DNA from 3 places in the Arthrobacter sp. B3I4 genome. Region 1 is predicted to be linked to each of the others. Evidence: riboswitches for the same ligand, from Rfam matches in the RefSeq annotation. Region 1 holds a riboswitch; each other region holds the start of a gene.
The links. Region 1 has a riboswitch for S-adenosylmethionine ahead of QFZ61_RS01890 (methionine ABC transporter ATP-binding protein). Riboswitches for the same ligand answer to the same signal wherever they lie in the genome.
Positions count from the first base shown of each region.

Region 2: it holds a riboswitch for S-adenosylmethionine, as region 1 does, so the genes downstream of both, QFZ61_RS15345 (bifunctional o-acetylhomoserine/o-acetylserine sulfhydrylase) here and QFZ61_RS01890 (methionine ABC transporter ATP-binding protein) in region 1, are expected to answer to the same signal.
Region 3: it holds a riboswitch for S-adenosylmethionine, as region 1 does, so the genes downstream of both, QFZ61_RS16470 (AmiS/UreI family transporter) here and QFZ61_RS01890 (methionine ABC transporter ATP-binding protein) in region 1, are expected to answer to the same signal.

Region 1 is NZ_JAUSYK010000001.1:402,699-409,243, forward strand. Features, by position in the region: gene QFZ61_RS01875 (MetQ/NlpA family ABC transporter substrate-binding protein) at 1-270, opposite strand, end outside; gene QFZ61_RS01880 (LLM class flavin-dependent oxidoreductase) at 305-1,738, opposite strand; gene QFZ61_RS01885 (methionine ABC transporter permease) at 1,787-2,452, opposite strand; gene QFZ61_RS01890 (methionine ABC transporter ATP-binding protein) at 2,445-3,266, opposite strand; SAM riboswitch class I at 3,407-3,497, opposite strand; gene QFZ61_RS01895 (CoA-binding protein) at 3,629-4,054, opposite strand; SAM riboswitch class I at 4,212-4,302, shown strand; gene QFZ61_RS01900 (ABC transporter ATP-binding protein) at 4,309-5,199, shown strand; gene QFZ61_RS01905 (aliphatic sulfonate ABC transporter substrate-binding protein) at 5,311-6,357, shown strand; gene QFZ61_RS01910 (ABC transporter permease) at 6,357-6,545, shown strand, end outside.
Region 2 is NZ_JAUSYK010000001.1:3,235,984-3,242,528, forward strand. Features, by position in the region: gene QFZ61_RS15345 (bifunctional o-acetylhomoserine/o-acetylserine sulfhydrylase) at 1-1,272, opposite strand, end outside; SAM riboswitch class IV at 1,331-1,446, opposite strand; gene QFZ61_RS15350 (VOC family protein) at 1,603-2,241, shown strand; gene QFZ61_RS15355 (CPBP family intramembrane glutamic endopeptidase) at 2,364-3,149, opposite strand; gene QFZ61_RS15360 (Rho termination factor N-terminal domain-containing protein) at 3,231-3,836, opposite strand; gene QFZ61_RS15365 (hypothetical protein) at 3,966-4,424, opposite strand; gene QFZ61_RS15370 (hypothetical protein) at 4,415-5,356, opposite strand; gene QFZ61_RS15375 (amidohydrolase family protein) at 5,393-6,545, opposite strand, start outside.
Region 3 is NZ_JAUSYK010000001.1:3,509,379-3,515,923, reverse strand. Features, by position in the region: gene QFZ61_RS16475 (acyl-CoA dehydrogenase family protein) at 1-1,082, opposite strand, end outside; gene QFZ61_RS16470 (AmiS/UreI family transporter) at 1,139-1,780, opposite strand; SAM riboswitch class IV at 1,819-1,931, opposite strand; gene QFZ61_RS16465 (hypothetical protein) at 2,064-2,633, opposite strand; gene QFZ61_RS16460 (SDR family oxidoreductase) at 2,825-3,718, opposite strand; gene QFZ61_RS16455 (glycosyltransferase) at 3,949-5,076, opposite strand; partial or broken gene QFZ61_RS16450 (TerC family protein) at 5,372-6,382, shown strand.

The sequences.
Region 1 (6,545 bases):
GAACTCGCCGTTCGCCACTGCCAGGTTGGGCTGGATGATGTCTGTGACGTAGGTCGGCTCCAGGGTCCAGCCTTTGGCTTCGAGGAGCTTCTTGGCAATCTTCGTAGGCTCTTGGTACGGAGCGGACTCGGTGACGATAATTTTGATGGTCTTTCCGCCGCCGGCCGCGCTGGCGCCGCCGGGGTTGACGAGGCCGCAGCCGGTCATCGTGGAAACGGTGACGGCGCCGGCACCGGCGAGGGCATACTTGAGGAAACTTCGACGCTGCATGGTTTTCGGTCCTTTGCGGGCTAAAAGCTGATGGCTAAACGCTGATGGTGGCGGGCTTGTTTTCGGCCGCGGCGGAAAATTCGGCGAAGGCTCCGCGGAACGCGGCAGCGGGATGCCTGTCGTTCAGACGCGGGCCCGCGCCGAACAGCTTCTCGCGCAGGGTTCCCTGCCCGTATTCGGCCTGGGCAAGGCCGCGGCCGCGAAGCTCGGGCAGTACGCCGCTGATAAAATCGGTGTAGGAACCCGGGAGGGTCTGGTTGATGATGTTGATCCCGTCGATCCCGGCGTCCTGCCATTCTTCAAGGCGGTCGGCAATCTGTTCCGGTGTACCCACCACGCGGTTGGCCCGGCTGCGGTAGAGCGCAATGTCCCGGAGCGTGGGGTCACCGTTTCGAACCGAGGCACGGATGGCCTCAAGATGGCCCCGGCTGCCTTCGGTGGCCAGGTCACCCAGCGGGGTGTCCAGCGGGAGCCCGCCCAGATCGACGCCGAATCCGCCGCCGACGTGCGCCAGCAGGGCTTCAATGTCCAGTGTCTCCTCAAGCTCGGCGGCCTTGCGGTTCGCCTCCGCTTCGGTGCCTCCGACCACAAAGTGCATCCCTTGGAGGAACTTCACGTCGTCCGGGCGGCGCCCGGCGGCAACCGCCTGCCCACGGACGGCGGCCGTGTACTTCGCTGCCGCATCGGTGCTGGGAGCCAGCGTGAAGGTGGCCTCGGCGTTGGCGGCGCAGAACTGCTGGCCCCGGCCGGAACTGCCGGCCTGGAAGAGCACCGGGGTGCGTTGCGGCGACGGCGCCGAAAGGTGCGGCCCGTCGATGGAGTACCGGGGGCCGCGGTGATAAATTTTGCTGACCTTTTCCGGGTCTGCGTGGACCCCGCCTTCCTTGTCGGTGAGGAGTGCCGCGTCCTGCCATGAGCCCTCCCACAGCTTGTAGGCTGCCTCGACGTATTCGTCCGCCCAGTCGTACCGTTCGTCGTGCTTGGTCAGCTCGGTGGCATTGAAGTTGCGGTGCGCGTTTTCCAGCACGCTGGTGACGATGTTCCAGGCCACCCGGCCGTTACTGATGTGGTCCAGGGTGGACATCTGCCGGGCAAACTGGAACGGATGGCTTTGGATGACGGACGACGTCGCCGCCAGCCCGATCTGGCGGGTCGCGGTGGCGAGTGCGGACAGCAGGATTAGCGGATCGTTGGAGGGCACCTGCAGCCCTTTTTCCAGCAGGGACGCCCAGCCGCCGTCGTAATCCCCGTAAAGGCCCACGACGTCGGCGAAGAAGATCGCGTCAAACTTCGCGTCCTCCAGCTCGCGCGCCAAATCGATCCAGAGTGGGAGTTCGTTGAAGCGGTGCTGCTGCGCTTCGGGGCGGCGCCACTGGCCTCCCATGATGTGGCTGGTTGTGTTCATTACGAAGGCGCTGATCAGCAGGCGCGGGCGGGGTCCGTCGAAGCGGGTACTGGTAATTTTCATGGGTTACTTTCGAAAGTCGGGTTGCATGGGCAGCGGGGAAGCAGGCGGTCAGAGCCGCTTGTCCAGGCGCCGGGCAAGGTAGGAGCCGCTGAGCTGGACGACGGTGACCAGCAGGATCATCAGGAGAATGGCCGTGATCATGAGGGGCGTTTCGTAGCGGTAGTAGCCGTACCGGATCGCAAAGTCACCGATTCCGCCGCCGCCCACCAGGCCTGCCATCGCCGAGTAGGAGACGAAGCTGACGGTCATGATGGTGATGGAGCTGACCAGCCCGGGTTTGGCTTCCACAATGAGCACGTCGCGGACGATCTGGGACCGGCTGGCCCCCATGGACCGGGCGGCCTCCACCACTCCGCCGCCAAGCTGGCTGAGGTTCTGTTCCACGAACCGGGCGAAGTAGGGGATGGCGTTGATGGTTAGCGGGACGATGACAGCTGCGGTGCCGATGGTGGTGCCGACGATGAACCGTGTCACCGGAATGATCGCGATGAGCAGGATCAGGAACGGGAACGACCGGACGAGGTTGACCAGGCCGTCCAGGACGCGGTGCAGCTTGGGTTTGTGCTTGAGCCCGTTCGGACCGATGGTGTACAACAAAATGCCCAGCGGTGTCCCCAGGAGCACGGCCAGCGGGATGGCGACGAGCAGCATGGTGAGCGTTTGCCCCATGGCCGTTGCGATTTCCGGCAGGACTTCAAGGATGCGGTCAAACATGAATCAGTCCTTCCGATGGGATCGCGGCAGGCACCTCGGCGGGGACGGCCCGTGCGGAGCGCTCCAGCTGGATTTTGTCGGAGATCAGGTAGCGCCCGATTGAGGTTGCCGGGTGGAAACCCGGCCGTTCCAGTTCGATGAGGTCGAATTGCTCCACGACGCGGCCGTCTTCCATGACCGCCACGTTGTCAGCGATGGCTTTGATGACGTTCATTTCGTGGGTGACCACCACGATCGTGATGCCGAACTTGGCGTTAACGTCCGCCAGGTACTGAAGCACGGACGACGTCGTACGGGGGTCAACTGCCGACGTCGGCTCGTCGCAGAGCAGCACTTTCGGTTCCGTGGCGAGCGCCCGGGCGATGGCCACCCGCTGTTTCTGGCCGCCGGAGAGTTTCGCAGGATAACTTGCCGCCTTGTCGGCCAGGTCCACAATATCCAGGGTCTCGGCGGCCCGGCGGCGGCGTTCCGCCTTCCCGACGCCGGCGAATTTGAGGGACAGTTCGACGTTTTCCTGGGCCGTCAGGTTGTTGAGCAGGTTGAAGTGTTGAAAGATCATTCCGATGCCGTGCCGGCTGTTCCTCAGTTCCCTGTCGGAGAGGGACATCAGGTCCACCCCGTCCACGAGGACGCGTCCCGACGTCGGGCGTTCAAGCAGGTTGATGTTGCGCAGCAGCGTGGACTTGCCGGCGCCGGAGAATCCGATGATGCCCTGGATACTGCCCCGCTTGATCCGCAGGCTGACATCATCGACGGCGGTAAAGGTGGTTCCGGCCGACGTGAAAGAGGTGGTGACATTCTGGACTTGAATCACAGGTCCCCACCTGCTGTCCGGGCTGGTGTTGGGTTGATGCGTGGGTTCATGATTTCCTCCGGGGTTCACCCAAGGAAGGCCCTGTGGTCCGGCACCAGGGCAGCGCCAAGCTCGGGCTGTTGGTGCCTAGAACACGTGGTTCTCCATCGGTCCTGGCGGTAGCACCGTCCTCAAAGGAGGGGGTTGCTGCGGCGTCACAGAGCCAGATCTCTCAGCCGCTCGGGATGGTTACACCACGAATCTCGCACACGCCGCGGCGGCTTGCGAAGCGGTGCGTCACACGCCGTAAAGGGCGCGTCATACGCGCCCTCACACGGCAGCCCGGCGCGTGGGACGCGGGCCCGCCGCCAGCTGGCCGGCTGTCAGAGGCCGAGGCGCGGCGCTTCCTGCGCGGGGCACGCGTTCATAATGACGTCCAGGCCGGCTGCCTTCGCCCGGGCCGCGGCAGCTTCGTCGATGACGCCCAGCTGCAGCCAGACGGCCTTCGCGCCGACGGCGATCGCCTGGTCGATGACGTCCCCCACTTTCCGGGAGTTCACGAAGCAGTCCACGACGTCGAGTGGGTGCTTGGACGCCGGAATGTCCGCGAGGCTGGAGTAGCCGGTCTCGCCATGGACGTCATCCCCCGGAAGGTTGACCGGAATGATCTCCATCCCCAGCCGGTCCCGGACTAACAGCGCAACATCGTAGGCGGCCCGCCATTCATTGGTGCTCAGGCCCACTATGGCCCACCTGCCCTTGGTGCGCAGGAGCCGTTCGAGTACTGCGGGATCGTTGACATGGGTCATGCGCCAAGCCTACTTCCCGCCGCCAGCGGCAGCACGGCACGAATGCAGCCGGACGAGGCTGCCGAAGATTCGACTGACGCGGCAGACCAGCCAAACGCGTGTCCGAATATTACGCGGCTCATTTGGCCTAATTCGTCCTTTCGGTTTTAGTAGGTAGTGACCATCCCGAGCGGCCGAGAGACCTGGATCGATGAAGCCGCAGCAACCCCCTCCCTTGAGGACGGTGCTACTGCCAGGACCGATGGAGTAACTCTATGACTGCTGTCCTGTACCCGACCTCCCCCGCGGCACCCGCAGACGTCCCTGTCGGCTGGCCCAGTTCCCCGGCACTGCCCGTGTCCTTCCGCTCCCTGCGGCGCACCTTTGGGTCCGGACCCGCGGCGCACACCGTCCTGCGGGACATCAGCTTTGACGTCCGCGCCGGTGAAGTCCTCGCCATCCTCGGCCCATCCGGCTGCGGGAAGTCCACCTTGCTGCGGGCCGCTGCGGGCCTGGACGCCCCGAGCTCCGGCAGTGTCGAGATTGGCGGCGTCCCGGTGCAGGGCGTCGATTCCCGCTGCGCCTTCGCGTTCCAGGAGCCACGCCTGCTGCCGTGGCATACTTTGCAGGCAAATATCGCTATCGGCCTGCCCGCCGCCACCAGCGCCCGGGACGGCAAGGCCAAGGTGGCCCGGCTCCTTGAACTCGTGGGACTTCACGACTTCGCCAAGCACCGGCCGCGCGAAGTCTCCGGGGGCATGGCCCAGCGCGCCGCTCTGGCCCGCGCACTGGCCCGCAACCCCGGAGTCCTGCTGCTCGATGAGCCGTTCGGCGCCCTCGACGCCCTGACCAGGATCAAGATGCAGGACCTGCTGCTGGAGGTCCACCGGGCCGAGCCGACCACAGTTTTGCTCGTAACCCACGACGTCGACGAGGCACTGCAACTCGCCGACCGCATCATCGTCCTGGGCAGCGATCCCCAGTCCCCCGCCGGAGCCGGCGAATCAGAGGTGCCGTCAACGGACCCGGCAGTTGCTCCGGCGCCCGGCGCTGCAATTGTCCGCACCGTCGTCGTCCCCGGCGAACGCCCCCGCGACCGGGCCTCGGCCGAGCTGGCCCGAATGCGCGCCTCGCTCCTGGCCAGTCTCGGCGTCGACGGTCACTGACCGCCTGCACTGTCCGGGCCCGCCGCCCTTCCGGACCTTCCGGCCGCCCATTCCGGCCCGGCTCCCCTGCTCTTTCCCCGCACCGCTCGCACCCGTTCTCGAAGGAACCCCATGCCTTTCGCACGCAAAACCACCCGCCGTTCACTCCTCACCGCCGCTGCCGTCTCCGCCGCCCTGGCGCTCACCGGCTGCGTCGCCGGTGAAGGCTCAGGCGGCCAGCAGGCGGCCAATGCCGCCGCTGCCGGCAGCGGCACCCTGAACATCGACTTCGCCACCTACAACCCGCTAAGCCTGGTGATCAAGAAGAAGGGCTGGCTCGAAGCCGCCCTCAAGGACCAGGGCGTAAGCGTCAAATGGGTCCAGTCGGCCGGGTCCAACAAGGCCAACGAAGCCCTGCGCTCCGGCGCGGTCGACGTCGGCTCCACCGCCGGCTCGGCCGCCCTCCTGGCCAAGGCCAACGGCTCACCGATCAAGACCATCGACATCTACTCCCAGCCGGAGTGGGCCGCCCTGGTCACCAAGGCCGGCAGCGGCATCAGCACCGTGGCCGATCTCAAGGGGAAGTCCGTGGCGGCCACCAAGGGCACCGACCCGTACTTCTTCCTGCTGCAGTCCCTGTCTGAGGCCGGCCTGTCCGCCAAGGACGTCACCGTGCAGAACCTCCAGCACGCCGACGGCCGCGCAGCACTCGAGAACGGCTCCGTGGATGCCTGGTCCGGCCTCGATCCGATCATGGCCGGGGCGGAGCAAAAGGGCGCCAAGCTGTTCTACCGGAATCTTTCTTTCAACACCTACGGCTTCCTCAACGCCACGGAAGCCTTCCTCAAGGACAAGCCGAAGCAGGCCCAGGCCGTCGTCAACGCGTACGAGAAGGCCCGCGCCTGGGCCGTCGCCAACCCGGACGAGACCGCCCAGATCCTCGCGGATGCGGCCAGCCTGGACCCCGCCGTCGCGAAGACCGTGGTGCTGCAGCGCAGCAACCTCGACGTCGACCCGGCCCCGGGCGAGGCGCAGCGCAAGGTCTTGGCCAAGATCGGCCCGACCTTCGTGGAGACCGGAGACGTCGCGAGCCAGCAGCAGATCGACGACGCCGTCGCGTCCCTGCTCGATGACTCGCTGGTGAAGAAGGCGGACCCGTCCGCCATCAAGGACTCCTGATGACACAGCTCGGAACCCCTGGCCTTGCCAGTAACAGAGTTACGCACGGCCGCGCTGCAACCGCGCCCGCAACCCCGGCAGATGCCGCACGGCCAACCACCGCCCCCGCCTCGGCTGGCGATGGGTCCCCGGCGAACGGATGGTCGCCCAACGGGATCCTGACCAGCGGCTGGGCGCGGCTGCTGCTT
Region 2 (6,545 bases), 2.8 Mb from region 1:
GATGTCGTCGATGTGCTCAAGACCCACCGACAGCCGCACCAGGCCGGGGTGGACGCCGGCCACCGCCTGCTGTTCGGGTGAGAGCTGGCTGTGGGTGGTCGACGCCGGGTGGATGACCAGGGAACGCACGTCGCCGATGTTCGCCACGTGGGAATGCAGTTCGAGCGCGTCAACGAAGCGCTTTCCGGCTTCCGCTCCCCCGGCCACGATGAACGACACGACGGCGCCGGTGCCCTTGGGTCCGTACTTGCGGCCCCGCTCGTACCACGGGCTGGAGGGCAGACCGGCGTAGGCAACCGATTCGACGTCGTTCCTTGCCTCCAACCACGTGGCTACCGCCACGGCGTTGGCGACGTGCCGTTCCATCCGCAGGCTGAGGGTCTCAATGCCCTGCGCGATGAGGAAGGCATTGAACGGTGAGACGGCGGAACCGAGGTCGCGCAGCAGCTGGACCCGTGCCTTCAGAATGAAGGACAGGTTGGCGCCCAGCGCGCCGTCCGCTCCCAGGTCCCGGGCGTAGACCAGGCCATTGTAGGTGGGGTCCGGGGTGTTGAAGCCCGGGAAGCGTTCCGGGTCCTTGCCGAAGTCGAAGTTGCCGGAGTCCACGATCACGCCGGCGATCGCGGTGCCGTGGCCGCCCAGGTATTTGGTGGCGGAGTGGACCACGACGTCCGCGCCCCACTCGAGCGGCCGGATCAGGTAGGGGGTGGAGAGGGTGTTGTCCACGACCAGCGGCACCCCGGCCCGGTGCGCGACGTCGGCGATGCCTTCGATGTCCAGCACGTCCTGGCGCGGGTTGGAGACGACCTCGCCGAAGAACAGCTTTGTGTTCGGGCGCACCGCGTCGCGCCATTGCTCGAGGTTGTCCGGGTCCGCCACGAAGGTCACGGCAATGCCGAGCTTCTTCAGCGTGTGGCCCAGCAGGTTGTAGGTGCCGCCGTAGAGGCTGGGGCTGGCGACGACGTGGTCGCCGGCTTCGGCGACGTTGAGGACGGCGAAAGTTGCCGCGGCCTGGCCGGAGCTGAGCAGGAGCGCACCGACCCCGCCTTCGAGGCTTGCGATCCGCTGTTCCACCGCGTCCTGGGTGGGGTTGCCGATCCGGGTGTAAATAGGTGCCAGCTCGGCGAGGGCGAAGCGGTTGGCGGCGCTTTCGGCGCTGGGGAAGACGAACGACGTCGTCTGGTAGATCGGCAGCGACCGGGCGCCCGTGGCGGAATCGGGCTGTTGCCCGGCGTGAATCTGGCGGGTTTCGAAGGACCAGGCGTTCGACATTGAAGTACTCCTGTGACTGGGCACAGACCGTCACGGCCCGCTGGGCCGGACGGCTCTGGCGCCGCGCTTGCCTCCCGGCGGGCGCCGGAGGGCCAGGTCTTCACCCGGGGCACCCCACCGCGTATGGAGGGTTGCCGGCCAGCAAGCCGGGGCTTCGTGCTGGCACTCATGACCTGCGTCCAGTTTAGGAAGGCTTTCCGGCACCGGGAAGGTTTGTGACGAAGATGAAGACAGTCGCCGGCAAGGCCTGGCGGAGCCCCAAACTGGGCCTCTAACGGGGTTAGGCTACCCTAAGCTGAGAGCTCCATCACAAAGTGCCAAGATGAGGGCATGCGCATGGATCACGTCTCTTACGCCTGTGAACAAGATGGCCTTGCGGCCACCACCGACCGTATTGCGTCCGCCCTCGGAGTCGAAGCCGTGAAGGGCGGGGTACACCCCCGATTCGGGACCCGCAACATGATTATCCCGCTTGCGGGGCACAAATACCTGGAAGTCGTAGAGGTCCTGGACCACCCGGCTTCGGACAAGGCTCCGTTCGGCCAGGCCGTGCGTGCCCGCTCGGCAGCCGGCGGCGGCTGGATGGGCTGGTGCGTCGAGGTCGACGATCTGGCTCCCTTCGAGGAGCGCCTGGGACGCCTGGCCGTCAACGGCAACCGAAAATTCCCGGACGGCAGGGAACTGGTCTGGAAGCAGATCGGCATCCTCGGTCTCATCGCGGACCCGCAGGTGCCCTACATGCTCAAGTGGGAAGGCGACCCGGCCCTGCACCCGTCCCACGCCTACGAAAGCAGCGTAAAGATGTCCTCCCTCACGATCGCCGGCTCGGCTGAGCGGGTCACCGAGTGGCTGGGCGAACCGGTGGAGAAGCCGCTGGAGGATGTGGACGTGAACTGGCTGGCCCCGCACGGGACGCCCGGAATCATGTCCGTCACCTTCGAAACCAATTCCGGAGCCGTCACCATCTGACGCCTGCCAGAAAATCTTCGGCCGCCAGCAGCGGGTGCCAATGACGCCACCCACCGCTGACGGCCGAATTTCTTTAACCCGGCCCCGGGGCGGACGGCAGCGCAGGCGGGCTCACCCAGGAGTCAGCCCAGGCCGATGGCTTTGCCGAAGAGGCTGAAGCCGACGAATGCGACAATGTCCAGCAGCGCATGGGCGATCACCAGCGGCATCACCCGCCGCGTCCTGGTGTAAATCAGGGCGAAGACGACGCCCATGACGGCGTTGCCGATGAAGGGTCCGAAGCCCTGGTACAGGTGGTAGCTGCCGCGCAGCATGGAGCTGGTGAAAATCGCCAACGGCATGCCCCAGCCGAACTTGCCGAGCCGGTCCAGCAGGTAGCCGACCACAATCACTTCCTCCACGATCCCGTGCCGGATGGCGGAGAGAATGAGCACGGGCACCGTCCACGAGTAGGAGTCCAGCGCGCTGGGGATGATCGCCGTCGTGATCCCCAGCGCCCTCCCGGCGGCGTACAGGCCAAGTGACGGGATGCCAATGGCCGCTGCGAGGCCCAGCCCCTGGAGCAGGTCCCTGCCCGGGCGGGCAAAGTTGAACCCGAGCTTGCGGAACGCGGAGGTGCCGGTGCTGGAGGCGCCGGCGGGAAGCCCGGTGGGCCGGTGCTCGGTCAGGAAATAGATCACCAGCACCACCGGAACCAAGGCAAAGATGATGTCCAGCAGCTGGTAGGTGAGGTCGAAGTACTCCCGGCTGCTCTGGGACCGGTTGAGCGTGGAGGTGCCCTGCGCCAGCGGCGCCCGGGTCAGCTTGTCCAGCAGCTGCACTACGGAGTACACGGCCGACTGTCCGAGTGACAGGCCTAGGACAATCCAGACTTCGAGCCGCAGCCGACGGCGGGAGGGAACCAACATGCTTCTATCCTGCCTGCCGTTGCCGGGAGTTCACTGCACGCAGCCTCGCAGCGGGCAGGCCGCGCGCCGAAGGGCGGGGCGTCAGGCATCCTCCCGGTCCGGGTTTTCGAGGCGGAAGAAGTTGGACTGGCGCCCGTCGCTGCGCTGCTCCTGATAGATGAAGTTCAGGCCGCGGTCATCGAAGGTCTTAAACCACTCGTCCCAGCTCACCTTCTTCAGGTTTGCATCACTGCCGCCAAAATCGATCCTCAGGACACCGAGGTGGTCGCCGTGCTTGGTGCCCTCGACGGTGGCCGGCACGCCGTCGCGGTCCTCGGCCCACTGCCGGATGACTTCGTGGTGGGTTGTGGCCAGGCTGCGGCCCTCGCGTTCCGGCTCGTCCTCGGTGGACGTGATCTCCTGCGAGTACTTCAGCGACTTGGAGGAGTCTGCTCCCTCGCGGATTCGTCCGCCTTCCGGGCCTGCACCGAGATCACCGGAGCCTTCGCCGGTCTCAGTGCCGGTCTCCGTACCGTCCGCCGAACGGGCCTTGGCAACCTCCTGGACGAGTTCTTCCTTGCGCAGCTTGGAGGCGCCGCTCACCTCTTCGTCCCGCGCCTCCTTCCGGAGTTCATCGACCTTCATTTCGCGCAGTTCCGACTCGTCCGCTGCGCCGGTCTTCCGGTCCGCTGAATCCTTGTCGGCCATGGTCCCACTCCTTAGATATTAGGCTGCCGCCGGTTTTCGTAAGCGTACTTACTATCTAGCTTCGTGTGCGGGCAACTTGTCAAGGGTCCCGTCAAGTTCAGTCGGGCCAGGAGGCCGCCGAACCGTCGCCTAGGGGGCCGGCGTCGGCTTCAGCCCGATGACCTCGTGGAATTTGCCGCTGCGGCCGCCCTGTGGCGCTTCCGCCGCCCGGACAAGTTGCACGTTTGAAAGGCCCTGCCCTGCCAAGAACCCGCCGAGCTTCGCCGACACGTCCGTCCACACCGCCTCCCCCACCGCCCCCGGTTCCAGCTCGAGGCGCACCCGCAGCGTGGCAGGACCGGACTGGACCAGCTGGAAGCGGTACACGCCGGGGGCGCCGTCGACGGGGGCGGTAAGGGCGAGCGGCAGGACCCGTACCGCGGCCCCGCCGGCATCTTCCAGGCGCAGGACGTCGTCGTGCCGGCCAGCCACGTGGATAGCGGGCAGCGGATTGCCGCAGGGGCAGGGGTCGGCCTTGGCGATAACGGAGTCGCCGAGGTCATAGCGGATCAGCGGCTGGACCAGGTTGGCGAGGTTGGTCAGCAGCACGGTATGGGACGGCTGCCCGGCGGGCGTGGGCCGGTGATCCGCCTCCACCGGTTCCAGGATGACCCAGTCGCTGTTGACGTGCAGCCACCCGCCAGCACATTCCAGGCCGATGGGGGTGAACTCGGAGGCAGCGTAGACGTTGTAGACCGCGGCGCCGAACGCTGCCGCCACCCGGGACCGGCCGACCAAAGTCTCACCGCTGGCCTCCACCACCACCGGACGCAGGCGCAACTGGCCGGCCTCCTGCTCCCCGGTCCGGCCAGGAGTTCGAGCGCACTCGGGTAGCCCACCACTAGCGCCGGATCGAAGTCGTTGAGCGCGTCCACCAGCAGGTCAAGCGGCTGCTGCACGGAGAACAAACGGAGGGCACGGCGGCGGCGCCGGCTGCGGCGCCGCTCCGACTCAACCCAGACGGCGGCCGCGAAGTGGCCGCCGGTACCCACAACGACGGCCGCGCGGACGCCCAGCCGCAGCACTGCCAGCAGCCGGCGCGGGTTAAGCGCGGTGCCGAGCGCCCGGACGCCCAGCGCCCGGTAGCGGATGAGGGCGGCGGGGTCGTGCACGAACAACCCCGGGTGCCCGGTAGTGCCGGAGCTGACGAAGACGAGGTAACGGCCGCGGTAACGGCTCCCTACCAGCGATGGATCGGCGACGAAGGCTTCCAGGCCTGCCCGGGTGACGGCGGGATCAGTGACCCAGTCGTCGAAATGCGCCATCAGCTGCGGCTTGGTCACCGGCGGCAGGTCCTCGAGCGGGATATCCCCGGCGGGCAGTCCGAGGTAGTGCGTCCGGTAGAACGGGGAACTGGTGCGGGCGTGCGCCACCAGGGCGGAGAGCCTGGCGTCCCGGCGGCGCGCCAGGGCCGGGGGCCCGGCGCGCTTGGCCCGCACCAGATCCATCACAACGGACAGTTCCCTGGCGAAGCCGGCCATGCGGCGTCTCCTTCCGTGCGGACGGTCAGCAGACCGTCAGCGGGCGCGAACCCCGGCGCGCCAGACGGCGGAGGTGAGCGGCATACCCGGCCGGTAGGCCAGGTGGGTGGCGGACGGGGCGTTGAGCAGGTGCAGGTCGGCCCGGTGTCCGACGGCGATCGAGCCCACCGCCCGCTCGCCGTCGACGTCGTTCCCGGCGTCCCGGCCCAGCGCCAGGGCACCGCCGTACGTTGCCGCCCGGACGGCTTCGTGCACGCTGAGCCGCATCTGCAATACCGCGGTGGTGACGCAGAACGCCATCGAGGACGTGTAGGAGGTACCAGGGTTGCAGTTGGAGGCCAGGGCCAGCTGGACCCCGGCGTCCAGCAGCTCACGGCCGGGGGCGAGCGGCTGCCGGGTGGACAGGTCGCAGGCCGGCAGGCAGGTCGCCACGGCACCGCGCTCCCCCGCGCCGGCAGCCGCCTCCCAGCCTGACCAGCTGTCTGCGAGAGCGTCCACATCGGCCCGGGACAGGTGATTGACGTGGTCTACGCTCGCGGCACCGAACTCGACTGCCAGCCGGACGCCGGGACCTTCACCCAGTTGGTTGCCGTGCACCCGCAGGCCGAGGCCCGCTTCGCGGCAGGCCGTGAGCACCCGGCGGGACTGGTCCTCGTTGAAGGCACCGCGTTCGCAAAAGACGTCGGCCCAGCGGACGTAGGGCCGGACCGCGGACAGCATGGGCCCGCAGACCAGGTCGGTGTACTCCTCCGCGCCCATCCCGGCCGGGACCAGGTGGGCGCCGAGGTACGTCACCTCGTCGGCGACAGTGGACGCAATCCGGGCGCTGCGGGCTTCGTTGTCCACATCCAGGCCGTAGCCGGTCTTGGTCTCGAGGTAGGTGGTGCCCTGGGAGACGGCCTCGGCCACGCGGCCCAGCGCCAGCCGGGTCAGGTCGAAATCGCTCGTGCTCCGGGTGGCGCCGGTGGTGACGGCAATTCCGCCGGCCCGGTAGTGCTCCCCCGCCATCCGCGCCTCGAACTCCGCTGTCCGGTCGCCGGCAAAAATCAGGTGCGTGTGCGAGTCCACCCAGCCCGGCAGCAGGGCGCGGCCTGCGGCGTCGACAGCGTCATCGGCTGCCGGTGCGTCTGCAGCGGCCCCGAGCCAGGCGATGCGCTCACCCTCGATCACGACGGCCGCATCGTTCAGG
Region 3 (6,545 bases), 3.1 Mb from region 1:
CTGGTGCCGGAAGCGGCGAGGGCGTCGAAGATGTCCGAGGTGGCCCGGGTGGCGAGTTCCGTCAGAATGATCTGAGCCTGGGCGGTTTCCAGTTCGGCCAGGTCGTTGAGGCGCTCTTCCTCTTCCAGGTCGCCCAGGAACGCGCCGTCGTACGCTCCCTGCAGCGCCCGGGCGGCTCGCTCCAAGGTGGCTTCAGCCGCGTAGGCCTTGGCCGAGACCTGGCCCACCACCTGCAGGATCTGCGAGTCGGCAGCGAAAGAGTCGGCGTTGCCATGGGAGAAAATCCGGGTCCGGTTGCGGACCTCGACGGCGATCTCCCGCTCGGCGGCCTTGATGCTTCCGGCCAGCACGGCCAAGAGCACGGCCTGGTAGAACGCCGTCTGGTACTTGAAGCGGGTGTCGAAATCGATGACGTTCCCGGCCTCAACAGCGGCGTCCGTGAACGTGCTGGTGCCCGATCCGGTTGTGCGCTGCCCGAAGCCGTCCCAGTCGTCCGAGTGTGTGACGCCCGGCTGGTGGGCATTGACGACGGCGATCACCTTGACATTGTTGTCGGTGCGCTGGGCGAACGTGTCGATCCAGTCCGCGAAGATGCTGCCCGTGGAGTAGTACTTCGTGCCGCTGATCCGGAATCCGCCGGTGCTGCTGCCGGGATCGGGGCTGACCTTGGTGATCACGTCGCCGATCTTGACGGTGCCCACCTCGGTCCACGAGTTGCCCGCGATCTCGCCTTTGACGAAGCGTTCCAGCCACACGGCACGCTGGGCTCCGGTGGAGACCAGCCGGTCCTCGACGAAGGCGAAGTGCCCCCGCAGGGCCTGCGGGATGTTGGAATCGGCGGCCGCGAGTTCGGTGAGCAGGCGGAAGAGCTGCGGCAGGGACGCTCCGAACCCGCCGTCGGCCACGGGAACGCGGAGGGCGCCGAAGCCTGCCGCGGTGAGTTCCTTGATTTCGGCAAACGGCAGCTGGTGGTCCTGCTCGCGGGCGCTGGCCCCTTCGGCGATGCGGGCGAAGATGGGACGGAACAGGTTGGCGAGGGTCTGGTAGTCGGCTTCGGGGACGGCGGTGGTCACTGATGACATGGAGTTGCCTTTCGTTGGTGCTGGAGGGTGTTGGAGGGTGTTGGGTGGAGCCGTGGCTACGCTGGAACGGGTTCGATGGCGGCTGGGGCGGTCTCGGCGTCCGCGGCGGTCCGCGAACCGGCGGACCGGCTGAGGACCAGGGCCGCAGTGAACGCGGCGGCGATGACGACGGCGGCGGCCACCGCCGGGAGCCACCCGGCCGGCCACGCGCCGGAAAGCCCCAGCAGGGCCGGTACCGTCGTCGTGAGTTGGCCGGTAAGCAGGACCGCCCAGCCGGTGAACGCCGAGAGCGAGGACCTTCCGCCGGCCAGGATCAGGAAGAACAGGAACCACAGGACCGCCCAGCTCAGCCAGAGCACCGACAAGAAGGGATCTGTGCCGAAGTTGGCAGCGGAGTAAAAGACGGCCAGCACGGCAACCAGGGCGCAGAACCAGCCCACCCCGGCCGACTCCAGGCTGAGCACGGCGTTCAGCCCGACGTAGAGGTAGGTGATGCCGAAAAGCACGATGCCAGCAGCTCCCAGCAGGAGGCCGCCGTCGCCGCCGGCGGCAGCAGCGAGGAACACGGCCAGCAGCAGCTGCAACAGGCCGATGACGATGTTGAAGACGCCGCTGTCCCGGGCCGGGATACGGCCCAGAAGGCCCAGGCCGTTGATCAGGAGAGCGGCTCCGGAAAGGATCAGGCAGATATATGACATGGAAAATTCCGTCCACGAGGACGCCCCGCTTAGGCGGGGCTCGATACTTGCCGCAGCGCTTGTGCGTGCGGCCGGATCTTCACCTGGGGCACCCCGCCACGAAGAGGGTTGCCGTCCAACAAGCCAGGGCTCAATGTTGGAACTCTTGATCTGTACCTAGGACACTAGGGGCGCCGAGCGTCGGACGACAAGGAAATTGACGCCGTATGAAGCCGGGCCGTCAATCGGCCGCCGGAAGCACGCCCAGAGTCCAGCTGTAGTCTTCGGCGTGGGAGTCCGGGCGTCAGCCCCGCCGCACCTCGGTGGACCCGTGTTCCACCGGGAGCGCCGGGGCGACGGAATTCCGCGTTGAGAGTTGCCGCTTGATCTGCTCAAGCTCCACCTGCAACTGGTCAACCGTGGCCCGGTATTTGTCGAACGCGGCCGCCCGGCGCCTGGCCATGGCGAAATTGATGCCGGCGGCGAGCACGGCCAGCGGGAATGACACCAGCAGGGCCCACCCGGACACGGTAAGGAAGTCCAGGGCTATGGGAAGCGCGTGCTGGAACGCGAAGAAGTCGTTCACTCCGCCGACCACCCCGCTCAGAGCCGAATCCAGGGGACCCAGGTACTTCCCGACGATTGGCGTCCCGGCAAGCGACGGTGTGCTCAGCGGCGGTTGAGCCCCCACAGACCAGCGCGGGTCAGTGAAATGGTTCAGGACGTAAATGCCGGCAGCGGTGTTGATCGCGGCGAAGAGCAGGACGGAACCCAGCGCAGTCCAGTGAAGCCGCCGCGGACGCCAGAGGCCGGCTGCAACCGCGAAGACGGCGGCTGCCACCCAGGCAAAGAGGCGCAGTTGGTCGCGGCTCATGCCGCTGAGTAGGTCCAAGGAAATTCCCGCCTCTTACACTTGAAGTCGATGCCCGTTCAGGTCCGGAGCGAGCCTATCGCAGCAGGGATGTCGCGGCAGCGCCGTCGTCGTCCTCACCAGCTTGCCCGAAGATGTCGATGGCCCCTCCCGGATAATCGGAAGGGGCCACTGGGTGCACGAACGCTGGCGCGTTACGGCGTCGGCATGCCGCCGTTGACGTTCAGCGTCTCGCCAATTACGTAGCTGGACTCGGACGACGCGAGGAACACGTACGCCGGGGCGAGTTCGGCCGGCTGCCCGGCGCGGCCCAGCGGGGTTTCCTTGCCGAACTCCGGCAGGTCCTCGGTGGGCTGGCCGCCGCTGGGCTGCAGCGGGGTCCAGATCGGGCCGGGGGCCACTGCGTTGACGCGGATGCCCTTGGGGGCCAACTGCTGGGCCAGACCCTTGGTGAAGTTGTTGATCGCGCCCTTGGTGGAGGCGTAATCCACCAGCGTCTCCGACGGGCTGTACGCCTGGATGGAGGTGGTGTTGATGATCGCGGACCCGGCCGGCAGGTGCGGCAGGGCTTCCTTGGTCAGCCAAAACATCGCGTAGACGTTGGTCTTGTACGTGTGGTCGAACTGGACGTCCTCAATGTCGGCGAGGGCCTTCTGCGCGACCTGTTTGCCGGCATTGTTGACCAAGATGTCGAGGCCGCCGAGTTCGCGCACCGCGGTCTCCACGAGCTCACGGCACATGGCCGAATCCTTGAGATCGCCGGGGACCTTGACGGCTTTGCGGCCCGCCTTCTCGATCAGGTTGGCGATCCGGGTGGCATCCTCTTCCTCCTCCGGCAGGTAGGACATCACGACGTCGGCACCCTCCCGGGCGAACGCGATCGCCGTTGCGGCGCCGATCCCGGAGTCCGCGCCGGTGATAAGCGCCTTGCGGCCCTCGAGCCGGCCGGTGCCGCGGTAGCTGTCCTCGCCGAGGTCCGCTTTGGGTGTCATCTTGGCGTCCAGGCCGGGTTCCGGCTGGCTCTGCTCGGGCGGTTCGATCTGCTCGTAGGCGGTGACGGGGTTCCTGAACGTGTACTGGTCAGTCATGGTTCTCCTCCGGATGGTTGCGTTCGGCCCGGGCTTTCCTCCTGCACAGGGATGGCCTGTTCAAAACAATCGGGGGCCGGCGGCGGGTGGATCGTCCAACACGCTAAGCATGCTTAGTATTCACCCTAGTCCCGGCGGGGGAGGGGGCGCAACGGGGAAGGGGCAACAGGCCTTGCTGCTAAAGCGGGACATGTTGTTCAGCCGGACCTGCTGTTAGCGGAACCTGCTGTTTAGCGGGACCTGCCGGCAACGTCGGCCAGAACCTGCGCGCCGCTCCGGGCGCCGGCGCTGTTGCGCAGGCGGGTGCCGATCTCCGCCGCTGCTCTCGCGCAGCTTTCCGAGTCGAGGAGCTCCGAAAGTTTGTTGCCGATTTCCCCGGGCGACGACTTGCGGCTGAGGAGCACCCCGGCCCCGGCATCACGTATGACCTTGCCGACCAGCGGCTGGTCCATCAGGGGGTGCATCGGCAGGATCATCATCGGCAGCCCGTGCGCCAGCGCGCGCATAGCGGTGGCGTGGCCGCCGTGCCCGATCACAGCGTCGCAGTCAGGCATGATCTCCGTGTGCTCGATGTAGCGGTGCACCGTGGCGTTCGCGGGCGCGGAGAGGCTGGCGGGATCCACCGCGGGCCCGGTCGTCATCACGAGATCCACTGTCAACACCGATGCGGCGTCGAGAATCTTCTGCAGCACCTGTTGCTGCCCGGGGAACGCCGTCGTGCTCAAGCTCGCCAGGACCCGCGGGCGCCCGGCGCGCCGTGTTCCGGTGTTCCCGGAGGTGACCTCATCGACGACAGCGCCGGACCAGACCACCCTTTCTCCAGGTCCACCGGGCGCACGGCCGGCCGGATCCAGCAGCGGGTCCGCGCAGACCAGCACCCGCTCCGCGTGCCCTATCGCCCGCCGGGGAGGCAGTTTCTTGAACGCGAGAGCGGCGCCCATCGGGCCCCGCCGGAACGGCCCGTCGAAGAACGCGAAGAAGCTGTGGACCAGCACCACGTGCGGCAGGCCGGCCTTGGCTGCCGCATCGATTGCGCCCATGAGCAAGCAATCGACGACGGCGACGTCGGGTGGTTCGCGCCGCGCCTCCTCCAGAAGGTCCCGTCCGATGCCCGGGTCGCCGAACACGTTCAGCATGGCCGCAAACTGCCGGTGCGCCGGTGCGGAAACGGCAGGGGAGAGCGGGGCTGCGTGCCGGTAGGGAATGAACTCCGCACCGGCTGACTCCACGGCCGCCGCCTGCTGGGCGTGGCCAAGGAAACGGACCCGGTGGCCCTGCCTTAGCAGCTCCCGGCCGATGCCCAGTGCCGGCGGAAGGTTGCCGCCGGCGTCCAGTGTTGCGAAAAGGAAATCCGACATCGTGGCCTCCTTCAACCGCGCCGCTTCGTGCCGACTGGTAGCAAAATTTTAGTCCTCACACCTTCGCCCGGATAGCGTGTAGGCGAGACGCGAACGGTGCCAGGGGCGGCTCCTTGCGGCGGCCACCCCTTGCCGCCAATAGGTGAAATGTGCTTCACTTATTACGTGGAGGGGAGTATCCCCGGAAATGTTCCGTCGTCAGTACGGCCGCCCCTGAGCGGTCCGGCGGGACAGGCCCTATGCGGCCGGGAGAGACCTCCAGTTGGTATTGACTGACTGGAAGCGAGTGCTCCTCATGCATGTTCCTCTTTGGGCCTGGTTGGCCGTCATTGGTGTGATCGTCCTCATGCTTGCCGTGGACCTGTTCGCACACCGCAAAGCCCACGTAATCGGCGTCCGCGAAGCCGCGCTGTGGTCGGCCGTCTGGGTCGCGTTCGGCGTCGGCTTCGGCGTCGTTGTCTGGCAGCTGTATGGGTCCGAATTCGGCCAGCAGTACTTTGCCGGCTACCTGATCGAAAAGTCCCTGGCCGTGGACAACGTGTTCATTTGGGCGATCATCTTCACGTACTTTGGCGTACCCCGCGAGTACCAGCACCGCGTGCTGTTCTTCGGCGTCCTCGGCGCGTTGGTCTTCCGCGGCATCTTCATCGCCGCGGGCTCCGCCATCATCGCCAGCGCCGGGTGGGTGCTTTACCTCTTCGCGGCGTTCCTGCTCTTCACCGGCTACAAGATGATCCGCCAGCGCAACGAGCACCCCGACCCGGAAAAGTCGCGGGCGCTCAAGCTCTTCCGCCGGTACGTGCCGATGACCGACAAGTTCCACGGACAGAAGTTCATGATCCGCAAGAACGGTCTGGTGCTGGCGACCCCGCTGCTGGCCGTCCTGGTGCTGGTTGAGGTCACCGACATCATTTTCGCCGTCGACTCCATCCCGGCCATCTTCGCCGTCACCGACGAGGTGTTCCTGGTCTTCACCGCCAACGCCTTCGCGATCCTGGGGCTCCGGGCCATGTACTTCCTGCTGGCCGACCTGATGCACCGGTTCATCTACCTCAAGGTCGGCCTGGCCCTGGTCCTGGTCTGGGTCGGCATCAAGATGGCCCTCAAGATCGATATCTTCTACATCCCCACCCCGCTGTCCCTGGCCGTCATCGCCACCATCCTAGGCGTGTCGATCGGCGCGAGCCTCTGGGCCACCCGGGGCCAGGAGCGCAAGGCTTCTGTAGCGCCGGCGCACGCACCATTCGGCACCGCGTCACCGGCGGAACTCGCTGAGCTGGAACCGCTGTGGCGGCGCGGGCGCCATGCGGAGGCGACTACGACGGCGGCGGCTGCGGAGGGCGCTGCGGAGGGCGCCCAGGCGGGCGACCATCACACCGGTGGGGCGGGCGCCCGGGCTGCGGCGGGAGCGAGGCAGACGGAGGGCGCCCAGGACGCCGCTGCGAAATCCGACGTCGATCGCCACGCCC